3 regions of the Streptomyces sp. NPDC002730 genome follow, and region 3 is predicted to be linked to each of the others. Evidence: predicted binding sites of a transcription regulator. Region 3 holds the regulator's gene; each other region holds the start of a gene.
The links. Region 3 encodes HrcA, which represses chaperone genes, less so after heat shock. Its sites were predicted from a motif close to TTNGCACTCNGNNNNNCNGAGTGCNAA; they were not measured.
Positions count from the first base shown of each region.

Region 1: the regulator HrcA is predicted to act here: its motif matches at 1,032-1,058, upstream of groES (co-chaperone GroES).
Region 2: the regulator HrcA is predicted to act here: its motif matches at 1,053-1,079, upstream of groL (chaperonin GroEL).

Region 1 covers NZ_JBIAQG010000001.1:265,810-268,073, forward strand. The annotation lists gene ACFYXH_RS01415 (polysaccharide deacetylase family protein) at 1-243, shown strand, start outside; gene ACFYXH_RS01420 (polysaccharide deacetylase family protein) at 240-878, shown strand; gene groES (co-chaperone GroES) at 1,205-1,513, shown strand; gene groL (chaperonin GroEL) at 1,610-2,264, shown strand, end outside.
Region 2 covers NZ_JBIAQG010000003.1:130,501-132,764, forward strand. The annotation lists gene ACFYXH_RS08865 (MoaD/ThiS family protein) at 1-234, shown strand, start outside; gene ACFYXH_RS08870 (cold-shock protein) at 646-849, shown strand; gene groL (chaperonin GroEL) at 1,204-2,264, shown strand, end outside.
Region 3 covers NZ_JBIAQG010000002.1:532,533-534,796, forward strand. The annotation lists gene dnaJ (molecular chaperone DnaJ) at 1-368, opposite strand, end outside; gene hrcA (heat-inducible transcriptional repressor HrcA) at 369-1,391, opposite strand; gene ACFYXH_RS07335 (MBL fold metallo-hydrolase) at 1,587-2,264, shown strand, end outside.

The DNA.
Region 1 (2,264 bases), on a different contig from region 3:
GACACGCTGCGCGTGGCCAAATCGTGCGGCGTCAAGGCCGTGCCGCTGTGGGCCGCCGAGGCGTTTCCGGACCACATGGAGTGGCGCGAGTGGGACCAGGATCTGCACCCCGGCGACATCATCCTGACGCACTTCCGCGGCCCCGAGGAGTGGAAGGGCACCATGCCCGACCTGATCCGGCGGGTCATGAAGACGATCACCGACAAGGGCTACGCCGTGGCGAAGCTGGAGGACTACGTATGAGACGCGCGCACCGGCTGCTGGCCGGAGTGCTGGCGGCCGGTGCGCTTCTCGCCTCGGGGTGTGCGCAGTCGGTGGACCCGATCGAGCGCCTCGGGCGCAAGGCCGCGCAGCAGGTCTCCCCGGGCGCGGGCGTACTGGGCTCCGCGCACAAGCGGTGGGGGCTGCCCGCGCCGCTCGCGGCCGCGCCGAAGCCGCCTGCGCGCAGGCCCAAGGTGCCGTACGTGGTGAACCGGGTGCCGACCCGCGAGAAGGTCGTCTTCCTCACCTTCGACGACGGCGTGGAGCGCGATCCGGAGTTCCTGCGGATGGTCGGCGATCTGAAGCTGCCGATCAGTACGTTCCGCACGGGCGGCAGGACCGATCTGCGCACGCTCTCGTACGAGGACCAGCACGACGAGATCTGCCGCCGGCGGGAGCGGCTGCTCCGTCCACCGCACGGCGCGTACAACGCCGACACACTGCGGGCGGCGGCCGACTGCGGGGTCCGTGCGGTGGTGCTGGGACGGGCGTATGCGGAGGGTGAACGGCTGCGGCCCGGTGACATCGTGCTCGCGCATACGAGGACGACGGGGCGGATGCTGCGTCGTATCCAGGCGCAGGGGTTCGCGGTGGCGCGTCTGGAGGACTACGTCTGAGGGGCAGGCCGCATTGCTGGTGCCGTATTGCTGCCGTGCCGTGATTGCTGTCGTGCCGTGCGGAATTGCTGCTGTGCCGCGCGGAACCCAGGGCGCCCGCGCCACGTTCTCCGTATCGGACCGACCGTGACACCTCGACGCCACACCGGCGGATTGGCACTCCGCTTGACCGAGTGCTAATCGCAGTCATAGTCTCGGGTCTGGCACTCCCCACTGGAGAGTGCCAACACAGCGACGGGCAGGTCCGGCACCCGCGACGACGGATCCACCTGGTCGCCACCTCAGACAGTTAACCCCGTGAGATCTCCGAAGGGGGAGGTCGGATCGTGACGACCGCCAGCTCCAAGGTTGCCATCAAGCCGCTCGAGGACCGCATTGTGGTCCAGCCGCTCGACGCCGAGCAGACCACGGCCTCTGGCCTGGTCATCCCGGACACCGCGAAGGAGAAGCCCCAGGAGGGCGTCGTCCTCGCCGTGGGCCCGGGTCGCTTCGAGAACGGCGAGCGGCTCCCGCTCGACGTCAAGACCGGCGACGTCGTGCTGTACAGCAAGTACGGCGGCACCGAGGTGAAGTACAACGGCGAGGAGTACCTCGTCCTCTCGGCTCGCGACGTGCTCGCGATCGTCGAGAAGTAATTCACCCGAAGTTTTAGATCTGCGCCCCTGGCCCCCGCGACATATGTAGCCGGGTGCCCAGGGGCGTAGTTCGTTCGAGAGGACAGAGAAGCTCCCATGGCGAAGATCCTGAAGTTCGACGAGGACGCCCGTCGCGCCCTCGAGCGCGGCGTCAACAAGCTTGCCGACACGGTGAAGGTGACGATCGGCCCCCGCGGCCGCAACGTCGTCATCGACAAGAAGTTCGGCGCCCCCACCATCACCAACGACGGTGTCACCATCGCCCGTGAGGTCGAGGTCGAGGACCCGTACGAGAACCTCGGTGCCCAGCTGGTGAAGGAGGTGGCGACCAAGACCAACGACATCGCGGGTGACGGCACCACCACCGCCACCGTGCTGGCCCAGGCGCTGGTCCGCGAGGGCCTGCGCAACGTCGCCGCGGGCGCTTCCCCGGCCGCCCTGAAGAAGGGCATCGACGCCGCGGTCAAGGCCGTGTCCGAGGAACTCCTCGCGACCGCCCGCCCGATCGAGGACAAGACCGACATCGCCGCCGTGGCCGCGCTCTCCGCGCAGGACCAGCAGGTCGGCGAGCTCATCGCCGAGGCGATGGACAAGGTCGGCAAGGACGGTGTCATCACCGTCGAGGAGTCCAACGCCTTCGGCCTGGAGCTCGACTTCACCGAGGGCATGGCCTTCGACAAGGGCTACCTGTCGCCGTACATGGTGACCGACCAGGAGCGTATGGAGGCCGTCCTCGACGACCCGTACATCC
Region 2 (2,264 bases), on a different contig from region 3:
ACGGGCGGTCAGGCCGAGGTCCCGGCGGAGGGCGCGACGCTCTCCGAGGTGATCGCCGACCTGGAGAAGAACCACACGGGCATCGCCGCGCGCGTCCTGGACGACCAGGGCAAGCTGCGCCGCTTCGTGAACGTGTACGTGAATGACGACGACGTCCGTTTCGAGCAGGGTCTTGAGACCGCGACGCCGGACGGTGCGGGCGTTTCGATCATTCCTGCCGTCGCCGGCGGCTGAGCTACGCAGCGTCACCAGAATTGCCCCCTCCGCAAGAGAAGCGGAGGGGGCAATTCTGTATGGTTGAGCGCGGTACAGTTGGGGAAGGCCCCGCCGCTGCTTATGCCGGCCGCATATGAGAATGCGCCCTGGCCCCATCAAGAAGCAGCCAATAAGTTCGCTCGAATTGCCTCTTAAGCGCCATTTGCCGGGCCCGACTTGCCCCGGAATTTATTGAATTCAGTTCAATTATCCGTTCACTCGTGCTCGGATTTCTCGTCGGATTGACCTGTTGCAGAGGGCAGTTGGGCAGATACATTCAGCCGCGGTCGACGCGTTCCGGCGCACACCCTCTCCTGTCGGAGGGTGGAGGTCTGACCCGGGTCCGCGAAGTGCGGTCCTGCGCAAGGGCCAGTAATAGGGGAGTTAGGCATGGCTCAGGGCACCGTCAAGTGGTTCAACGCGGAGAAGGGGTACGGCTTCATCGCGGTCGACGGTGGTGCGGATGTTTTCGTCCACTACAGCGCGATCCAGATGGACGGGTACCGCACCCTTGAAGAGGGTCAGCGAGTCGAATTCGAGATCTCGCAGGGCCAGAAGGGTCCGCAGGCGGATATGGTCAAGCTCGCCGTCTGATCTCGGCGCGATCGGCCACCGACGCACTCACGCCGAGGGGCCCGCATCCCACCAGGGATGCGGGCCCCTCGTGCGTCTGCCCGCGGGTCCGCTGCCGGGTCCGCTCGCGGGTCCCTTCGTGGGTCCCTTCGCGCGTCCGCTCGTGGGTCTTCGATCCGTGAGAGTCGCTTGCACTCTCCTAGGGCGAGTGCTAATCATTGGCGTTAGCACTCTGACAGTGAGAGTGACAACGAGGACCGGGTTGGTGAGGTCCGCAGGCCGGGTGGGGCAAGGAACCACAAGGCATGCAGGCCGTCCGTCGCGGGCGCCAGCGCGGTCCGGAGAATCCACCCCAGTCCGGGAGGACCACTTCACATGGCCAAGATCATCGCGTTCGACGAGGAGGCACGGCGCGGTCTCGAGCGCGGGATGAACCAGCTCGCCGACGCCGTCAAGGTCACCCTTGGCCCCAAGGGCCGCAACGTCGTCCTCGAGAAGAAGTGGGGCGCCCCCACGATCACCAACGATGGTGTATCCATCGCCAAGGAGATCGAGCTCGAGGACCCGTTTGAGAAGATCGGCGCCGAGCTGGTCAAGGAAGTCGCCAAGAAGACGGACGACGTCGCCGGTGACGGTACGACCACCGCGACCGTCCTCGCCCAGGCGCTGGTCCGCGAGGGCCTGCGCAACGTGGCCGCCGGTGCCAACCCGATGGCCCTCAAGCGCGGCATCGAGAAGGCCGTCGAGGCCGTCTCCGGTGCGCTGCTCGAGCAGGCCAAGGACGTGGAGACCAAGGAGCAGATCGCTTCCACGGCCTCCATCTCCGCCGCCGACACCCAGATCGGCGAGCTCATCGCCGAGGCGATGGACAAGGTCGGCAAGGAAGGCGTCATCACCGTCGAGGAGTCCCAGACCTTCGGTCTGGAGCTTGAGCTCACCGAGGGTATGCGCTTCGACAAGGGCTACATCTCGGCGTACTTCGCCACCGACATGGAGCGTATGGAGGCGTCGCTCGACGACCCGTACATCCTGATCGTCAACTCGAAGATCAGCTCGGTCAAGGACCTGCTGCCGCTTCTCGAGAAGGTCATGCAGTCCGGCAAGCCGCTGCTGATCATCGCCGAGGACGTCGAGGGCGAGGCCCTGTCGACCCTGGTCGTCAACAAGATCCGTGGCACCTTCAAGTCCGTTGCCGTCAAGGCTCCGGGCTTCGGTGACCGCCGCAAGGCGATGCTGAACGACATCGCCATCCTCACCGGCGGCACGGTCATCTCCGAGGAGGTCGGCCTCAAGCTCGAGAACGCCGGCCTGGACCTGCTGGGCCGCGCCCGCAAGGTCGTCATCACCAAGGACGAGACCACGATCGTCGACGGTGCCGGTGAGAGCGACCAGGTTGCCGGTCGCGTCAACCAGATCCGTGCCGAGATCGAGAACTC
Region 3 (2,264 bases):
TCGATCTCCAGCCGGATCATCGCGTCCTGGCCCCGTCGCGTACGCGACCTGGGGCCCCGCTGCGACGCCGTACCGAAGAACGCGTCCATGATGTCGGAGAAGTTGCCGAAGCCACCGGCTCCGAATCCGCCCGCGCCTCCGCCGCCCGCCTGGGACAACGGGTCTCCGCCGAGGTCGTAGACCTGCTTCTTCTGCGGGTCCGACAACACCTCGTACGCGGCGTTGATCTCCTTGAAGCGCTCCTGCGTCTTCGGGTCCGGATTCACATCCGGGTGGAGTTCACGCGCAAGCCGGCGGAAGGCCTTCTTGATCTCGTCCTGCGATGCGTCGCGGCGTACGCCGAGTACGGCGTAGTAGTCCGTGGCCACTTACGACTCCGCCAGGATCTGTCCGACGTAACGTGCCACTGCGCGTACCGCTCCCATCGTTCCGGGGTAGTCCATGCGGGTCGGTCCGACCACGCCGAGTTTGGCAACTGCCTCGTCGCCCGAACCGTAGCCGACCGCGACCACGGAAGTGGAGTTGAGGCCCTCGTGTGCGTTCTCATGACCGATACGTACGGTCATGCCCATGCCCGAGTCGTTGGCTTCGCCGAGCAGTTTGAGGAGCACCACATGCTCCTCGAGCGCTTCCAGCACCGGCCGGATGGTCAGCGGGAAGTCGTGCCCGAAGCGGGTGAGATTGGCCGTGCCGCCGATCACCAGCCGCTCCTCCGTCTCCTCGACCAGCGTCTCGAGCAGGGTCGCCAGCACCGTGGACACGGTGCCGCGGTCCTCCGTCTCGAAGGAGTCGGGCAGCTCCTGCACCAGGTGCGGCACATCCGAGAAGCGGCGCCCGACGACCCGGCTGTTGAGCCGGGCCCGCAGGTCGGCCAGCGAGGCCTCGCCGAACGGCGCGGGGCAGTCGATCATGCGCTGCTCGACCCGTCCGGTGTCGGTGATGAGCACGAGCATCAGCCGGGCGGGCGCGAGGGACAGGAGCTCCACATGCCGGACCGTGGACCGGGTCAGCGAGGGGTACTGGACGACGGCGACCTGCCGGGTCAGCTGCGCGAGCAGCCGTACCGTACGGCCCACGACGTCGTCCAGGTCGACGGCTCCGTCCAGGAAGTTCTGGATGGCGCGGCGCTCGGGCGACGACAGGGGCTTGACGCCCGCCAGCTTGTCGACGAAGAGCCGGTAGCCCTTGTCCGTCGGGATGCGGCCGGCGCTGGTGTGCGGCTGGGCGATGAACCCTTCCTCTTCCAGCACCGCCATGTCGTTACGGACAGTAGCCGGGGAGACACCGAGCTTGTGCCGCTCGGTGAGGGCCTTGGAGCCGACGGGCTCCTCGGTGCCGACATAGTCCTGGACGATGGCGCGCAGCACCTCGAGTCTGCGTTCGCTGAGCATTTGCGCACACCTCCAGCCGTGGTTCCTTGTGGTGACTGCTTGGCACTCGTCCTGTCCGAGTGCCAGCACTCCCCCGAGCCAGTGTACGGCTGTGGGGTACGCCCCTAGCAAGGGCCGTCCTGCAGGGCAGTCCTGCAATCGCGGCCGACCACGGTACCTCGCGACACCGCTGGTCCTTGCCGATAGCGTCGCGGTATGGACGTCAGTTGGGAAGACTTCGGCTGGGAGCGGTTGGCCGACGGGGTGGGGCGTCGGCGGCTGCCTGTCTGGGACGCGACCGTTGGACTGGTCGCCGGTGAGGACCGTGTCCTCATGTACGACACGGGTTCGACGCTCCGTGAGGGCGCCGAGCTCCGCACCCAGGCGCAGGCGCTGCTGGGCGGCCGCCGAGTGACGCATATCGCACTGAGTCATCCGCACTTCGACCATGTACTGGGGACCGCGGCGTTCTCCGGGGCCGAGGTGTTCGGCGCCGTCGGCGTCGACGATCTGATGAGGCGGGAGCGGGACGAGATCCGCGGCACGGCCGTACAGCACGGGGTTCCGGTGAAGGACGCCGCGGAGGCCACCGATCTGCTGGTACTGCCGCACCATCTGGTGTGTGGGGAGTGGACGCTCGAGCTGGGCGGCCGCCAGGTGCTGCTGGCCAATGTCGGACCCGGTCACTCGGGCCACGACCTGGCGCTGCTGGTGCCGGGTGAAGGCCCGGGCAGCCCGGAGGTGGTCTTCTGCGGAGATCTGGTGGAGGAGTCGGGCGAGCCGCAGGCGGGCCGGGACGCGATCCCGTCCCGCTGGCCGGCGGCGCTGGACCGGCTGCTGTCGCTGGGCGGCGAGGACGCGGTATATGTCCCCGGGCACGGGGCGGCGGTCGAC